3 regions of the Serratia sp. LTN-2 genome follow, and region 1 is predicted to be linked to each of the others. Evidence: predicted binding sites of a transcription regulator. Region 1 holds the regulator's gene; each other region holds the start of a gene.

Region 1 (5,459 bases):
GGCGTGGTTCAGCAGCCAGGCGCCAAGCAGCGGGGCCAACGCCGGTGACAGCGCCACCAGCGGCATTATGGTGGCGAACACGCGGTTGGCCTGACCTTCACGATAACGGTCGACCACCAGCGCTTGCCAGATGGCGGTGGCGGAACAGACGCCGACGGCCTGAATAAAGCGCAGGATCCACAGCTGCAGGGCGTTTTCCACCCACAGCATGCCGAGGCAGCCGAGGGCGAACAGCGTCAGGCCAATCAATAATACCGGTTTACGCCCCAGGCGATCGGAGAGCGGCCCCCACAGCAGCTGCGCGAAGGCGAAGCCGGCCAGGAAGATGCTCAGGCTGGCGCTCACGGCGCCGGCGGAGATTTGCAGTTCTTCGCGCATGGCGCCGAAGGCAGGCAGATACATATCGGTCGCCAGATAACCCAACATGCTCAGGCCGGCGAGGTAGAACATAAAGCCAAAAGAATTTCGCATGGTATTTCTCGTTAATATTTTAGTGTCGCAGGTTTTTAGCGCCGGCCAGTGTATCCGGCTGGATCTCTGCTTGTGAAACGGTAATATTTGCAAAGTGCTGTTAAAAAAATTGAAGGCAAAGCGATGTGGTCTGAATATTCACTTGAAGTCGTCGACGCGGTAGCGCGCACCGGCAGTTTCAGCGCGGCGGCGCAGGAGCTGCACCGGGTGCCGTCGGCGGTGAGTTATACCGTGCGGCAGCTGGAGCAATGGCTGGCGGTGCCGCTGTTTGAGCGGCGTCACCGCGATGTGGAGCTGACGCCGGCCGGTGCGTTGTTTATCAAGGATGCGCGAGCTGTTATCAAAAAAATGCTCGACACCCGCCGGCACTGTCAGCAGGTGGCCAACGGTTGGCGCGGTCAGCTGAATATCGCGGTGGATATCATCGTCAAACCGCAGCGCAGCCGCCAGCTGGTACTGGATTTCTACCGCCATTTCCCCGACGTCGAGTTGATGCTGCAACCCGAGGTGTTCAACGGCGTCTGGGATGCGCTGGCGGACGGCAGGGCGGACATGGCGATCGGTGCCACGCGTGCGGTGCCGGTCGGCGGCGGTTTTGCCTTCCGCGACATGGGCTATATGAACTGGCTGTGCGTAGTCAGCCCGCAACACCCGCTGGCGCAGCTGGCGGGGCCGCTGCACGACGATCAGTTGCGGCCGTACCCTTCGCTTTGTCTGGAGGACACCTCGCGCAATTTGCCCAAGCGCGTCACCTGGACGCTGGATAACCAGCGGCGGCTGGTGGTGCCGGACTGGACGTCGGCGCTCGACTGTTTGTGCGCCGGGCTGTGCGTCGGCATGATGCCGGCACATCGGGCGCTGCCGCTGGTGCAGCGCGGTGAGCTGAAGGCGTTGCAGCTGCAGCAGCCGTTTCCCGCCAGCCCTTGCTGCCTGACCTGGCAGCAGGATAAACCGTCACCGGCGATGAGTTGGCTACTGGCGTATCTGGGCGATGGGGAGACGCTGAATCAGGAGTGGCTGAGCGAGGCGGCACCGGAAGCCGTGCAGGCTTCCGGCTCAGGGGATTAGCGGCGGTAGTCGATGAACGGGCCATCGGCGACCGAGCGGCGTTCGATCAGCTTCGGATGCACTTCGATCACCTGCGACTCTTCGCGCTTGCTGATGATGCGATCCAGCAGCATGGTGAAGGCCATTTCGCCCAGGCGTTCTTTCGGCTGATGAATGGTGGTCAGCGCCGGGGTGAAGTAGCGGGCGTTGCGCACGTTGTCGTAGCCGATTACGGAAATATCCTGCGGCACCCGCAGCCCCAGTTCGTCGGCGGCGCAGATGGCGCCCATCGCCATGATGTCGCCGCCGCAGAATACCGCAGTCGGCCGCTGTTTTTGCGACAGGATCTGGTGCATCGCCTTGTAACCGGATTCCGGCTCGAAGTCGCCCTGCACGATCCACTCTTCGCGAATGTCGATCTGCGCTTCCTGCAGCGCCTTCATAAAGCCTTGATGACGGCCGCCGCCGGTATTGCGCGACAGCTGGCCCGGGATGGCGCCGATATCGCGGTGGCCGCGTTCTATCAGGTAACGGCCGGCCAGATAGCCGCCTTCGAAGGCGTTATCGATGATGGTGTCGGTGAAGTCGCCGCGCGCCGCGCCCCAGTCCATCACCACCATCGGGATGTTACGGTAGTCTTCCAGCATGCCCAGCAGCTGATCCGGGTATTCGGAACACATCACCAGCAGGCCGTCGACGCGCTTTTGCGCCAGCATCGCCAGGTAGGCGCGCTGTTTGTCCAGGTTGTTGTGCGAGTTGCACAGGATCAGGGTGTAGCCTTTGCTGTAGCAACTGTTTTCCACCGCTTCGATCACTTCGGCGAAGTAGGGGGCTTCACTCGAGGTGGCCAGCAGGCCGATCGACTTGGTGTGATTGACTTTCAGGCTGCGCGCCACGGCGCTCGGCGAGTAGTGCAGTTCTTTGATGGCGGCCCACACGGCCGCTTTGGTCTCTTCGGCGACGAAACGAGTCTTATTGATGACGTGCGAAACGGTGGTGGTGGAAACGCCCGCGCGTTTGGCCACATCTTTAATCGTTGCCATGTAAGGAATGACTCCTGAACTCACATGTTTACAGCATGTAAGTGTGATGTTAATCGTTTGCCTACGTAGATCCTTCTCCAGAGAAGCGAAAACTGAGTTTTTAGTGTGTTGAAGTCTTCAGCGCTTAATCAGGAGGGGCATGGATGCCGGTACGCAGTTGTGAACTGCGAATTTTGTCGCATATTGAGCAAAAGTGGAAGAGGTAATCGATATTATAAACCGGGAAATGATAACAAGATTTTATCGGCGAACTGTGGGAAAATGATTTGACGTACTAATTGTACGCCTTTTATCCTTAGGAAAGCCCATTTTAAAGGAGTTGTCATGGATACCGAATTGAAGATGTCGCTGTTCACCACCGTTTGCGCGCTGGCGGTCATTATCGCTTTCAGCTTCGTTGCCGCGTTGAACTGATTTCCCTCCGGCGCTAAAAAAGGCGCAGCTTGGCTGCGCCTCGTCACATCAGAAACCGGTGCTTACGCTAGGTTTTCCGCTGCGAAGGTCCAGTTGACCAACGCCCAGAAGTTTTCCAGGTATTTTGGACGCGCATTGCGGTAATCGATGTAATACGCGTGTTCCCACACGTCAACGGTCAGCAGCGGTTTGTCTTCACCGGTCAGCGGGGTTGCCGCGTTAGAGGTGTTGACGATCGCCAGCGCGCCGTCCGGTTTTTTCACCAGCCAGGTCCAGCCGGCGCCGAAGTTTTTCACGGCGGCATCGGTGAACTGCTCTTTGAACGCAGCGAAAGAGCCGAAGGACTTGACGATCGCCGCCGCCAGTTCGCCCTGCGGTTCACCGCCGCCCTGTGGCGACAGGCAGTGCCAGTAGAAGGTGTGGTTCCACACCTGCGCCGCGTTGTTGAACACGCCGCCGTTAGAGGTCTTGATGATCTCTTCGAGCGATTTGCCCTCGAACTCGCTGCCTTTCACCAGGTTGTTCAGGTTAACCACGTAGGTGTTGTGGTGTTTGCCGTAGTGGTATTCCAGGGTTTCGGCGGAGATGTGCGGCTCGAGCGCGTTTTTCTCATACGGTAATGCAGGTAATTCAAACGACATTGCTTCCTCCTTTACAGCGCCATGTGCTTCCCGCCGGGGCGAGAGCCGGATGGGCCGTTTTTTATTGTGGTCATTCAATCTTAACAATTTTCATCATAAAAAACAGGAGGAAAAGCGAGAAATGCGCGTGGGGAAGTGCGATGGGCGATAGCTTGAGCAGGCGGTTGCGACCGGGCCGCAACCGCGCAGAGCGGGAAATTAACGAATGGTTTTCGGCGTCACTACGCGGCGTGCGCCGATGTAGTGGTTCTGCCAATAGTCGTTGTCGAGCTGGCTGATGCGGATCTCTTCGCCGGTGCGTGGCGACTGGATGAATTTGCCGTTGCCGAGGTAGACGCCGACGTGGTCCGCCACGCCGCGGTTGTTGATGCGGAAGAACACCAGATCGCCGCTTTCCAGCTCGCTTTTCTTGATCGGCGCCGCGTCGCGCAGGTGATACATCTCGTTGGCGGTGCGCGGCATCTTGATTTTCACCACGTCTTTATAGGCGTAATAGATGAGGCCGCTGCAGTCGAAGCCGGTGCGCGGCGAGCTGCCGCCCCAGCGGTAAGGTTTGCCCATCTGGCCCATCAGCTTGGCCATCGCGGTCTGTTTGGCGTGCTGGTAGCGTTTCTTGTGCGCCGGGCTGAGTTTCAACGGCTTTTCTTCACGCGCCAGCTTGGCGGTGGCCATGCCGGCTTCGCGGTGGCGGCCATAGCCTTTTTTGTAGCCCTTTTTCGGCGGGGTGACTTTAATCTTGGCGGTTTTCTGCGCTTTGGCCTTGGGTTTGGCGCTGACGATCTTTTTCGCGCTTTTCTCGCTTTTGGCCTTGGCGGTCTTGGTTTTTTTCTCGGGAGCCGTCACTTTGGCTTTCTTGGCGGCTTTATCCGCTTTCTTTTTTCTGCGGTCATCGGGCCGCGCTTCATTGGCATGGCTTTTACGCTGCTCGGCGGCAACACGCGCCTGTGGCGCAGCGTGCGCCAAATTGAAGAAGAGCTGCGTAAACAGCAGCGCAAAGAGCGTAAGAATTAAACGCATGTCGACGTCACCAACCTTGGCCCCGAAACGGATATCGAAAGAGTTACAGTATTCCCGAATTTCGCCATATAAAACAGCGAAGAACTCAGAAATAATAATCCATATTGTGAGAAAACGTTAATGACATTTTTTTTGGTTTAAAATCAGCCTGTTGGTGTATGAAAAAACGTCAATCCATGGCGGATGGGATAATTAATCCGCGCCGTCGTCGCGGCGCAATATATTAGTGAAATGGTCGGATTAAAAATGTTATTCTCAGCGTATGTTTTGACCGGAATGACGTGGCCGGTGAAACGCGATCGGCGGCGGGTGAATATCCTTGCAAAAGATGGCGTTTTCTTGCGACTGTTCCAGCCGCTACAATAGAGCGCGTGATGCATGTTGTAGCCATGAAATGTGGCTTGAGGAAGCAATAAATGACGACGACAATTGAAAAAATTCAGCACCAGATCGCTGAAAACCCGATTCTGCTGTACATGAAAGGCTCGCCAAAGCTGCCGAGCTGCGGCTTCTCCGCACAGGCTGTGCAAGCGCTGTCCGCCTGCGGCGAGCGTTTCGCCTACGTGGATATTCTGCAGAACCCGGACATCCGCGCCGAGCTGCCAAAATACGCCAACTGGCCGACTTTCCCGCAGCTGTGGGTGGACGGTGAGCTGGTCGGCGGTTGCGATATCATCATCGAAATGTATCAGCGCGGCGAGCTGCAGCAGCTGATCAAAGAGACGGCTGAAAAGTATAAAGCGCAGGAAGACCAGCAGTCTTAATCGACAGGCTTGCGGTTATCGCGTAACGGGCGGCGCCAGTGCAAACTGGGCCGCCTTTTTCA
Region 2 (5,459 bases), on a different contig from region 1:
TGGAAGTCCTGCAGATCGCGGCGCCCCGCCAGCAGATCGCTCATGTGCACGTCCACCGCGTCAAAGCCGGCACGGTGGAACGCCGCCGCCATCTCAACGTGGGAGTTCACCCCCTGCTCGCGCAGCACCGCCACTTTCGGGCGAGCGCCCTTGGCGATATACGGCGCCGCGATGTCTTCCTCTGGTGCGAAGGTCAGTTTCACGCTCAGGCCGGGATCTTGTTCATCCTGCTTGGCCTGATGTTCCTGATCGGCGCACGCCGGGTTGTCGCGCAGGCGCTGCATCTGCCAGGTGGTTTCCGCCCACCAGGTGCGCAGCGTATTGCGGCTTTCGCTGTACAGCGCCTTGCCGTGTTGCTGAATGACGAAACGATCGCCGGCCTGCGCGCTGCCGATGTGATGCACGTTGTCGGTCAAACCGTGTTGAGCGAACGCCTGCTTCACGTCGTCGAGACGTTCGGCGCTCACCTGAATCACCGCGCCCAGTTCTTCGTTGAACAGCACCGCCAACGCATCGTCGCCGAGGCCGTCCAGGTTAACGTCCACGCCGCAGTGGCCGGCGAAGGCCATCTCCGCCAGCGTCACCAGCAGGCCGCCGTCGGCGCGGTCGTGATAAGCCAGCAGCGCGCGATCGGCCACCAACTGCTGCATGGCGTTGAAGAAGCCCGCCAGCTGCGCGACGTCGCGCACGTCGGCCGGTTTGTCGCCCAGTTGGCGATAAACCTGCGCCAGCGCGGTGGCGCCCAGCGCGTTATGGCCGTTGCCCAAGTCGATCAGCAGCAGCGCGTTGTCGCCCTTATCGGTGCGCAGCTGTGGCGTCACGGTGCCGCGCACGTCTTCCACGCGGGCGAAAGCGGTGATGACCAGCGACAGCGGCGAGGTCATTTCACGCTGTTCGTTGCCTTCCTGCCAACGGGTTTTCATCGACATGGAGTCTTTGCCCACCGGAATGGTGATGCCCAGCGCCGGGCACAGCTCTTCGCCCACCGCTTTCACCGCTTCGTACAGACCGGCGTCTTCGCCCGGGTGGCCGGCGGCGGCCATCCAGTTGGCGGACAGCTTCACGCGCTTCAGGCTACCGATCTCGGTGGCAGCCAGGTTGGTCAGCGCTTCCCCGACCGCCAGGCGACCGGAGGCGGCGAAGTCCAGCAGCGCCACCGGCGCGCGTTCGCCGATCGACATCGCTTCGCCGTAGTAGCTGTCCAGGCTGGCGGTAGTGACCGCGCAGTCGGCCACCGGGATCTGCCACGGGCCGACCATCTGATCACGCGCCACCATGCCGGTGACGGTGCGGTCGCCGATGGTGATCAGGAAGGTCTTCTCCGCAACGGCCGGCAGATGCAGCACGCGTTTCACCGCATCGGCCAGGGTGATGTTTTCGCGCTGTACCGCCTGGCCACGCGCCTGCAGGCGCGTGACGTCGCGGGTCATCTTCGGCGTCTTGCCGAGCAGCACGTCCAGCGGCATGTCGATCGGTTGATTGTCGAAGTGGCTATCGTTCAGCGTCAGGTGCTGCTCTTCGGTCGCTTCGCCGATCACCGCGTAAGGCGCGCGTTCGCGGCGGCAGATCTCGTCGAACTGCGCCATCTGCGCCGGGGCGATCGCCATCACGTAACGTTCCTGCGATTCGTTGCACCACACTTCCAGCGGACTCATGCCCGGCTCGTCGTTGAGAATATCGCGCAGTTCGAAACGGCCGCCGCGGCCGCCGTCGCTCACCAGCTCCGGCATGGCGTTGGACAGGCCGCCGGCGCCGACGTCATGAATGAACAGGATCGGGTTCTGGTCGCCCAGCTGCCAGCAGCGGTCGATCACTTCCTGACAGCGGCGTTCCATTTCCGGGTTGTCGCGCTGCACCGAAGCGAAATCCAGATCGGCGTCGGACTGACCGGACGCCATCGAGGACGCCGCGCCGCCGCCCAGGCCGATATTCATCGCCGGGCCGCCCAGCACCACCAGCTTGGCGCCGACGGTGATTTCCCCTTTCTGCACGTGATCGGCGCGGATGTTGCCGATGCCGCCCGCCAGCATGATCGGTTTGTGGTAGCCGCGCAGCTCAACGCCGTTGTGGCTGTTGACACGCTCTTCATAGGTACGGAAGTAGCCCAGCAGCGCCGGCCGGCCGAATTCGTTGTTGAACGCCGCGCCGCCCAGCGGGCCTTCGGTCATGATATCCAGCGCGGTGACGATGCGTTCCGGCTTGCCGAAATCTTGCTCCCACGGCTGTTCAAAGCCGGGAATGCGCAGGTTGGACACCGAGAAGCCCACCAGACCAGCCTTCGGCTTGGCGCCCCGGCCGGTAGCGCCCTCGTCGCGGATCTCGCCGCCGGAGCCGGTCGCGGCGCCCGGCCACGGCGAGATCGCCGTCGGGTGGTTGTGGGTTTCCACTTTCATCAGGATGTGCGCTTCTTCCTGATGATAATCGTACGTGCCGTTCTCCGGCGCGGCGAAGAAGCGGCCGACCTGCGAGCCTTCCATCACGGCGGCGTTGTCTTTATAAGCCGACAGCACGTAGTCCGGCGTCTGCTCGTAGGTATTCTTGATCATTTTGAACAGCGACTTGGGCTGCTGCTCGCCGTCGATGATCCAGTCGGCGTTGAAAATCTTGTGGCGGCAGTGCTCGGAGTTGGCCTGCGCGAACATATAAAGTTCGATATCCGTCGGGTTGCGCCCCAAACCGGTAAAGGCATTCAGCAGGTAGTCGATCTCATCCTGCGCCAGCGCCAGGCCGAGCCGGACGTTGGCCTGCTCCAGCGCGGCGCGCCCTGCGCCCAGCACGTCGACCGACTGATACGGCGCCGGCTGATGGTGCGCGAACAGCTGTTCGGCCTGTTGCAGCTCGCTGAAGACGGTTTCCATCATGCGATCGTGCAGCAGCGCTGCAAGCTGCCGCCACTGGGCTTCCGTCAGTTCAGGCGCCTTGACGTAGAACGCCAGACCGCGCTCCAGCCGCAGCACCTGTTGCAGACCGCAGTTGTGGGCGATGTCGGTGGCTTTGGAAGACCAGGGTGAAATGGTGCCCGGACGCGGCGTAACCAGCAGCAGCCGGCCTTCAGGGGCGTGTTCGGCGAGAGAAGGACCGTACTTGAGCAGACGCTGAAGTTTGGCGTGTTCTTCGGCACTTAACGGTGCGCTGACATCGGCAAAGTGGACGTACTCGGCGTAGATATCACTGACGGGCAGGTGGGCGTCCTGACAGCGGGACAGCAGTTTGGTAATGCGAAAAGCCGATAAAGCGGGCGAACCACGCAGAATTTCCATAATCAAAGTTCTCTCGTCTTCGAAGCGACGGATAAGACGCTTCATTGGGCGCAACAGGGGAAAACGCGCGTCATTATAGAGAATCCTCCGCGCCGACGAAACCGTTTGCGTAGGGATTATTGATAAAAGCGTGCCGCACCGTCGAATTGTCATAACGTGTCAATAAAGTTGCACACTGGCGTTTTGTTGCGCAAAATGCCCCCGCACTGGTGATTTAACCATGAGAAAAGTCGTGGCTGCCGTCGCCGGTGTACCTGTGCCACCACTGGATAACTATTTGAAACGTCTTAAAATAAACTACATCCTCATCGGCGTTGTCACCCTGCTTCTGGCTCTCGCGCTGTGGCCCAACATCACCTGGCGCAGCGGCCAGGGCGGGCAACTCCAGGAGATCATTTCCCGCGGCGAGTTGCGTATCAGCACGCTGAATTCACCGCTGACCTATTTCAACACCAAGCAAGGGCCGGGTGGGCTCGACTACGAACTGGCCAAGCGCTTCGCCAACTACCTCGGGGTGAAGCTGGTGGTGATCCCCCATCAGAACATCAATGACCTGTTCGACGATCTGGACGACGATGACGCCGACCTGCTGGCGGCGGGCCTGATCTACAACCAGGAGCGCCTCAGCCGCGCGCGCACCGGCCCGGCCTACTATTCCGTTTCCCAACAGCTGGTGTACCGGCTGGGCACCGCGCGGCCGAAAAGCTTCGCTGACATTAAAGGCAAGCTGGCGGTCGCCTCCGGTTCCGCGCACGTCAGCACGCTAAAGCAGCTCAAGCAGGATAAATACCCGGACCTCGCCTGGGAGTCCTCCAGCGATCTCACCTCCAAAGAGCTGCTGGAACGGGTTGCCGACGGCAAGCTGGATTACACCCTCGGCGATTCGGTGACCATCGCGCTGCTGCAGCGCATCCATCCGCAGCTGGCGGTGGCGTTCGACGTCACCGACGAAGAACCGGTCACCTGGTACCTCAAACGCGACGGCGACGACAGCCTGTACGCGGCGATGCTGGATTTCTACAGTCAGATGGTGGACGACGGCACCCTGGCGCGGCTGGAAGAGAAATACCTCGGCCACGTCGGCAGCTTCGACTATGTGGACACCAAAACCTTCCTGTCGGCCATCGACTCGGTGCTGCCCAACTTCCGCCCGCTGTTCGAGAAGCACGCCAACGAGATCGACTGGAAGCTGCTGGCGGCCATCGCCTATCAGGAATCGCACTGGAATCCGCAGGCCACCTCTCCCACCGGCGTGCGCGGCCTGATGATGCTGACCCGCGCCACCGCCGACGGTCTGGGGGTCAATGACCGCCTCGATCCGGAAGAGAGCATTCAGGGCGGCGCCCTTTACCTGCAGCGGCTGATGGCCAAGGTGCCGGACAGCGTGCCGGAAGACGAACGCATCTGGTTCTCGCTGGCGGCCTACAACATGGGTTGGGGCCATATGCTGGACGCACGCAAGCTGACCAAGACGCAAAAAGGCAACCCGGACAGCTGGGTCGACGTCAAGCAGCGCCTGCCGATGCTCAGCCAAAAGCGCTACTATCCGCAGCTGACCTATGGCTATGCGCGCGGGCGTGAAGCCTACAACTATGTAGAAAACATCCGCCGCTACCAGGTCAGCCTGGTGGGCTATCTGCAGGAAAAAGAGAGAAAGGCGGCGCAGGCGGCCGCCGAGCAGGAGGCGTTGGGGAAAGGCTATCCGACGGTGATGCCGGAACTGGCGCTCAACTACTGATTATTCCGGTTTATCCGCCGCCCGTTGCGCCAGCCTGAGCGCTTTTTTCTGTTCGCGGCGCAGGCGGAAGAAATTGCTCAGGGTGGCGGCGCATTCGTCCGCCAGCACGCCCGAGACGATCTCCACCTGATGGTTCATGCCCGGATGGCGCAGAATGTCCACCAGCGAACCGGCAGCGCCGGTTTTCTCGTCGGCGGCGCCATACACCAGCCGACGGATGCGGCTGTGCACCATCGCGCCGGCGCACATCACACAGGGCTCCAGCGTGACGTACAGCGTGGCGTTCAGCAGGCGATAATTTTGCAGCACCGCGCCGCCCTGGCGCAGCGCCATGATCTCGGCGTGTGCGGTAGGATCGTGGCGGCCTATCGGCCGGTTCCAGCCCTCGCCGATGACCTGATTGTCCAGCACCAGCAGCGCACCCACCGGCACCTCGCCCTCTTCCTGCGCGCGCAGGGCCA
Region 3 (5,459 bases), on a different contig from region 1:
CATCGCGGCGGCGGTGGGCGCCGAGGCGGCGCTGTGGCTGTTGCAGAGCCGGGTGTTCGACTTCCCGTGGACGCCGACGCCGGTGCTGTGGTGGGCGCTGCCGCTGGCCAGCGCGCTGCTGTTGTCGCTGTGCGGCGGCTGGCTGGGTGTGCGCCTGCTGCGCGGCCGGGCGCTGTTCCGCAGTTATGAGGGGTAATGTTGACTTAGCGGGATGAAAAAAAGGGGTTAGCCTAAGGCTAACCCCTTTTACTTTCGGCGGCGGTGCCTTAGGCCAGCTTCTGCTGTGCCCAGGCCAGCCCGCTTTGGTATTCGCCCGGCAGCAGCGGCGCCAGCGCCTGCAGCGCCTGGCGCAGATCGGCGGCGCTCGGGTCGTTCAGATTGAGGTGGCCGACCTTGCGGCCAGGGCGCACCTCTTTCTCATACCAGTGCAGGTGCACCAGCGGCAGCGACAGCCACTGTTCGTTGACGGCGGTGCCGATCAGGTTGACCATCACCGACGGCGTGCTCACCACCGGCTGCGGCAGCGGCAGGCCGAGGATGGCGCGCAGGTGCAGCTCGAACTGGCTGATGGACGCGCCGTTTTGCGTCCAGTGGCCGCTGTTGTGCACGCGCGGTGCCAGTTCGTTGATCAGCAGCCGATCGCCGACGATAAAGCACTCCATCGCCATCACGCCGACGTAGTTCAGCTCGTTCAGGATCGCCGCCAGCATCCGCTCGGCCTGTTGCTGCAGCGCCGGGTTGGGCTGCGGCAGCGCCACGCTGGTGCGCAGGATGCCGTCTTCATGCAGGTTATGGGTCAGCGGGTAGAATACCGAACGCCCGTCGTGGCCGCGCGCGCCTACCAGCGACACTTCGCCGGAGAAATTGATGCCTTGCTCGACGATGCACTCGCCATAGGCGTCGGCCGGCAGTTCGGCTTCCTGGCCCGGACGCAAGCGCCATTGGCCGCGGCCGTCATAGCCACCGACTCGGCGTTTGACGATCGCCAGCTCGCCCAGCGAAGCGAACACCTGCGGCCATTCGGCGGCGCTCGCCAGCAGCTGCCACGGCGCGGTCGCCAGGCCGAGCTGGTCGAGCAGCTGTTTTTGCGTCAGGCGATCCGCCAGACGCGGGAAGATGTCGCGGTTGACGAAGGCGCTGTGGGTCGCCAGTTCGCGCGTCAGCGCGGTTTCCGGCCAGCGTTCGATCTCGGCGGTAATGACGCTGTTCTGATACGGCACCGCCTCGGGCTCGGCATCGATGCCGACGGGGTAAACGGCGATGCCCAGCGGTTCGCCGGCCTGGCGCAGCATGCGCCCCAACTGGCCGTTGCCCAGTACGCAAACCGGCTTCATGCGTCCTCCCGCGGATCGGGGTGGTTCAAGACGTCGTCGGTCTGCGCCTGACGCCAGTTCGCCAAACGCTGCGCCAGCGCGGCGTCGTGCAACGCCAGGATCTGCATCGCCAGCAGCCCGGCGTTGGCGGCGCCGGCTTTGCCGATCGCCAACGTGCCGACCGGGATGCCGCGCGGCATTTGCACGATGGAGTAGAGGCTGTCCACGCCGCTCAGCGCGGCGCTTTGCACCGGCACGCCCAGCACCGGCACCAGGGTTTTCGCCGCCAGCATGCCCGGCAGGTGCGCCGCACCGCCGGCGCCGGCGATGATCACGTCAAAGCCGTTGGCGGTAGCCTGCTCGGCGAAGCTGAACAGCTTGTCCGGCGTGCGGTGAGCGGAAACGACTTCGACATGGAAGGGGACATCGAGCTGGGTCAGGACTTCTGCGGCGAACTGCATGGTGGCCCAGTCACTTTTCGATCCCATTACAATTGCGATTTTAGCCCCGGCATTGGCGGCTGAAGCGGCGTTGGCTCCCATGGGTGTAAGGCTCCTGTGGTTTGTCTGGCGTCGGCTGAGGACCGAATGAGGGCGTAGAGCATACCATGAGCGCACGGCGAGGAAAACGGTTGCGTCGCCGGTTTTCACCGGCGAAAGCGCGAATTTTCACTCGCGCGCCAGTCCGGAACTCAGAATGGGAATTGAATCAGCTCGACGGCGTCGGCGCTGACTTTGATCATCGATCCTTCGACGTGCCAGGCGCCCAGCACCGCGCGATGGGCTTCGCCGTTGCTCAACGCCAGCCGGTGCACCGCCGGGCGATGGGTATGGCCGTGGATCATCCAGTGCACGTCGTGGCGCAGCATCGTTTGCTCGACCGCCTGCGGGTTGACGTCCATGATGGCTTCCGACTTGTACTGGTTGGATTGTTGGCTGCGGGCGCGCATTTTAGCGGCGATCTTCAGTCTCCAGCGCAGCGGCAGCGCCAGGAACAGTTTTTGAATCAGCGGGTTGTGCACCTTGCGGCGGAATTGCTGATAGGCCTGATCGTCGGTGCACAGCGTGTCGCCGTGCAGGATCAGGATCCTGCGGCCGTACAGTTCCAGCACTTTTTCTTCCGGCAGCAGCTGCATGCCGCTGGCGCGGGCAAAGCGTTTGCCGAGCAGAAAATCACGGTTGCCGTGGATGAAATAGCAGGGCACGCCGGCCTGTTGCAGCGCCTTCAGCGCCGCGGCGATCTCCGCGTGCAGCGGCTCGGGATCGTCGTCGCCGATCCAGGCTTCAAACAGGTCGCCGAGGATGTACAGCGCGTCGGCGTGAATCGCTTCGCGCCGTAAAAAACGCAGAAAACCGGCAGTGATTGCCGGTTCCTGTGCGCACAAGTGCAGATCTGCGATGAACAGCGTACTCATGCAGCCGCGATTACTCGCTGACGGTCACGCTGTTGATCACAACGTCTTCTACCGGTACGTCTTGGTGCATGCCGCTGCGGCCGGTTTTCACGCCTTTGATCTTGTTGACCACGTCCATGCCTTCAACCACTTCAGCAAACACGCAGTAGCCCCAGCCCTGCACGTTTTCGCCGCGGAAGTTCAGGAAGTCGTTGTCGGCTACGTTGATGAAGAACTGTGCGGTGGCGGAGTGCGGATCGTTGGTGCGCGCCATTGCCAGGGTGCCGATGGTGTTTTTCAGACCGTTGTTGGCTTCGTTCTTGATGGTCGCGTTGGTCGCTTTCTGGTTCATGCCGGGTTCAAAGCCGCCGCCCTGGATCATAAAGCCGTTGATCACACGGTGGAAGATGGTGTTGTCGTAGAAACCGGCGCGGCAGTAGTTCAGGAAGTTTTCAACGGTAACCGGCGCTTTGTCAGCAAAGGTCTTGATAACGATATCGCCGTGATTGGTGTGGAAAGTAACCATAGTTTTAATCCTAACAAGGTGAAGTGAGACGTCACGTAAAGCGAGTGAACATTCAGACCGCCCTTATAACATATCCACCCCAGCGAGTCAGCAGCGGCTCAACCGCGCACTGTCTGTGGTAATTGCATTTGTGTTATATTATAACAATTATGCCAACCGCCGAATTTTGCGCATTTTATTCGCGTGAAGCCAGCAAAGCATGGCCTTAACCTTGCAATAGATCAGGCTTCAGGTTTCAATACGCTACCGGGCGGAAAACCTGAGGCCCGGTTATCTTTTTTGTTATCACGCACACCACGGAATCTCCCGATGCTAAAGATTTTTAATACCCTGAGTCGTCAAAAAGAGGAATTCAAACCCATTCATGCCGGGAAAGTGGGCATGTACGTGTGCGGGGTAACCATCTATGACCTGTGTCACATCGGCCACGGTCGTACCTTTGTCGCTTTCGACGTGGTGGCGCGTTACCTGCGCTATCTCGGCTATTCGCTGAACTACGTGCGCAACGTCACCGACGTGGACGACAAAATCATTCGCCGCGCGGCGGAAAATCATGAGACCTGCGATCAGCTGACCGAACGCATGCTGGCGGAAATGCACGCCGACTTCGACGCGCTGCTGATCGATCGCCCGGACAGTGAACCGCGCGCGACCCAGCATATCGCCGAGATCATCGAGATCACCCAGCGCCTGATCGATCGCGAACACGCCTACGTGGCCAGCAACGGCGACGTGATGTTCTCCATCGACAGCGATCCGCAATACGGGCTGCTGTCGCGCCAGGATCTGGATCAACTGCAGGCCGGCGCGCGTGTGGAGATCGACGACGTGAAGCGCAACCCGATGGACTTCGTGCTGTGGAAGATGTCCAAGCCGGGCGAGCCGAGCTGGCAGTCGCCGTGGGGGCCGGGCCGCCCAGGCTGGCATATCGAATGCTCCGCCATGAACTGCAAGCAGCTGGGCACCCACTTCGATATCCACGGCGGTGGTTCCGATCTGATGTTCCCGCACCACGAGAACGAGATCGCGCAGTCGAGCTGCGCCCACGATGGCCCGTACGTCAATTACTGGATGCACTCCGGCATGGTGATGATCGACAAAGAGAAGATGTCCAAATCGCTGGATAACTTCTTCACCATCCGCGACGTGCTCGGGCATTACGATGCGGAGACGGTGCGTTACTTCCTGATGTCCGGCCACTATCGCAGCCAGCTGAACTACAGCGAAGAGAACCTCAAGCAGGCGCGTACCGCGCTGGAGCGTCTCTATACCGCGCTGCGCGGCACCGACGCCAATGCCGCGCCGGCCGGCGGCGAAGCGTTGGAAGCCCGCTTCCGCGAAGCGATGGACGACGACTTCAACACCCCGGAAGCCTACTCGGCGCTGTTCGATCTGGCGCGCGAAGTGAACCGCCTGAAAGGGGAAGACATGGCGGCGGCCAACGGCATGGCGGCGGAATTGCGCAAGCTGGCGAACGTACTCGGCCTGCTGCAGCAGGAGCCAGAGCAATTCCTGCAAGGGGGCGCTCAGGTTGACGACGGCGAAGTGGCGGAGATCGAAGCGCTGATCAAGCAGCGTAACGAAGCGCGTGCCGCCAAGGACTGGGCGTTGGCGGATGCCGCTCGCGATCGCTTGAACGAGATGAACATTGTGCTGGAAGACGGCCCACAGGGCACCACCTGGCGTCGCAAGTAATCCGGCCGCAGGAAAAACAAAAAAGGCGCTGAATTCAGCGCCTTTTTCTATTGCGACAACCGAGGGTTATGGCTTGACCACGACCTTGCCGCCGTCGAACTCCACCACCTGATCGGCGACGATCTTGCAGCGTTTGCGGGTTTCGACCTTGCCGTCGACTTTCACCCGCCCTTCGGCGATGACTTCTTTGGCGGCGCCGCCGCTTTCACACCAGCCCTGGAACTTCAGCAGATCGCACAGTTCGACGTGGGGATGATTGTCCAGATTGAAAATTTCCATACTGCCTTACTTATTTAGGTTGAACGTCGTGATATTCCTCGCAGGCCTGCAAGGTATTTTGGATCAGTGTAGCAACGGTCATCGGGCCAACGCCACCCGGCACCGGGGTGATGTAGGCGGCGCGCTCGCTGGCGGCGTCGAAGTCGACATCGCCCACCACTTTACCGCTTTCCAGGCGGTTGATGCCGACGTCCACCACGATGGCGCCCGGTTTAATCCAGTCGCCCGGAATGAAGCCCGGCTTGCCGACCGC

What was found. The regulator PurR, encoded in region 1, represses purine synthesis genes. The targets are predictions, from matches to a motif close to CANGCAAACGTTTGCNTG.
Region 2: the regulator PurR is predicted to act here: its motif matches at 3,355-3,372, upstream of purL (phosphoribosylformylglycinamidine synthase).
Region 3: the regulator PurR is predicted to act here: its motif matches at 1,934-1,951, upstream of purE (5-(carboxyamino)imidazole ribonucleotide mutase).

What each region holds. Positions count from the first base shown of each region.
Region 1 is NZ_JCAXDO010000011.1:103,457-108,915, reverse strand. Features, by position in the region: gene punC (purine nucleoside transporter PunC) at 1-471, opposite strand, end outside; gene punR (DNA-binding transcriptional activator PunR) at 595-1,539, shown strand; gene purR (HTH-type transcriptional repressor PurR) at 1,536-2,561, opposite strand; gene cydH (cytochrome bd-I oxidase subunit CydH) at 2,886-2,975, shown strand; gene sodB (superoxide dismutase [Fe]) at 3,038-3,616, opposite strand; gene AC6BYQ_RS19680 (C40 family peptidase) at 3,815-4,633, opposite strand; gene AC6BYQ_RS19675 (Grx4 family monothiol glutaredoxin) at 5,050-5,397, shown strand.
Region 2 is NZ_JCAXDO010000007.1:40,951-46,409, reverse strand. Features, by position in the region: gene purL (phosphoribosylformylglycinamidine synthase) at 1-3,260, opposite strand, end outside; gene mltF (membrane-bound lytic murein transglycosylase MltF) at 3,538-4,998, shown strand; gene tadA (tRNA adenosine(34) deaminase TadA) at 4,999-5,459, opposite strand, start outside.
Region 3 is NZ_JCAXDO010000004.1:281,515-286,973, forward strand. Features, by position in the region: gene ybbP (putative ABC transporter permease subunit YbbP) at 1-196, shown strand, start outside; gene purK (5-(carboxyamino)imidazole ribonucleotide synthase) at 267-1,334, opposite strand; gene purE (5-(carboxyamino)imidazole ribonucleotide mutase) at 1,331-1,855, opposite strand; gene AC6BYQ_RS11230 (UDP-2,3-diacylglucosamine diphosphatase) at 2,005-2,727, opposite strand; gene ppiB (peptidylprolyl isomerase B) at 2,738-3,232, opposite strand; gene cysS (cysteine--tRNA ligase) at 3,542-4,927, shown strand; gene ybcJ (ribosome-associated protein YbcJ) at 4,994-5,206, opposite strand; gene folD (bifunctional methylenetetrahydrofolate dehydrogenase/methenyltetrahydrofolate cyclohydrolase FolD) at 5,217-5,459, opposite strand, start outside.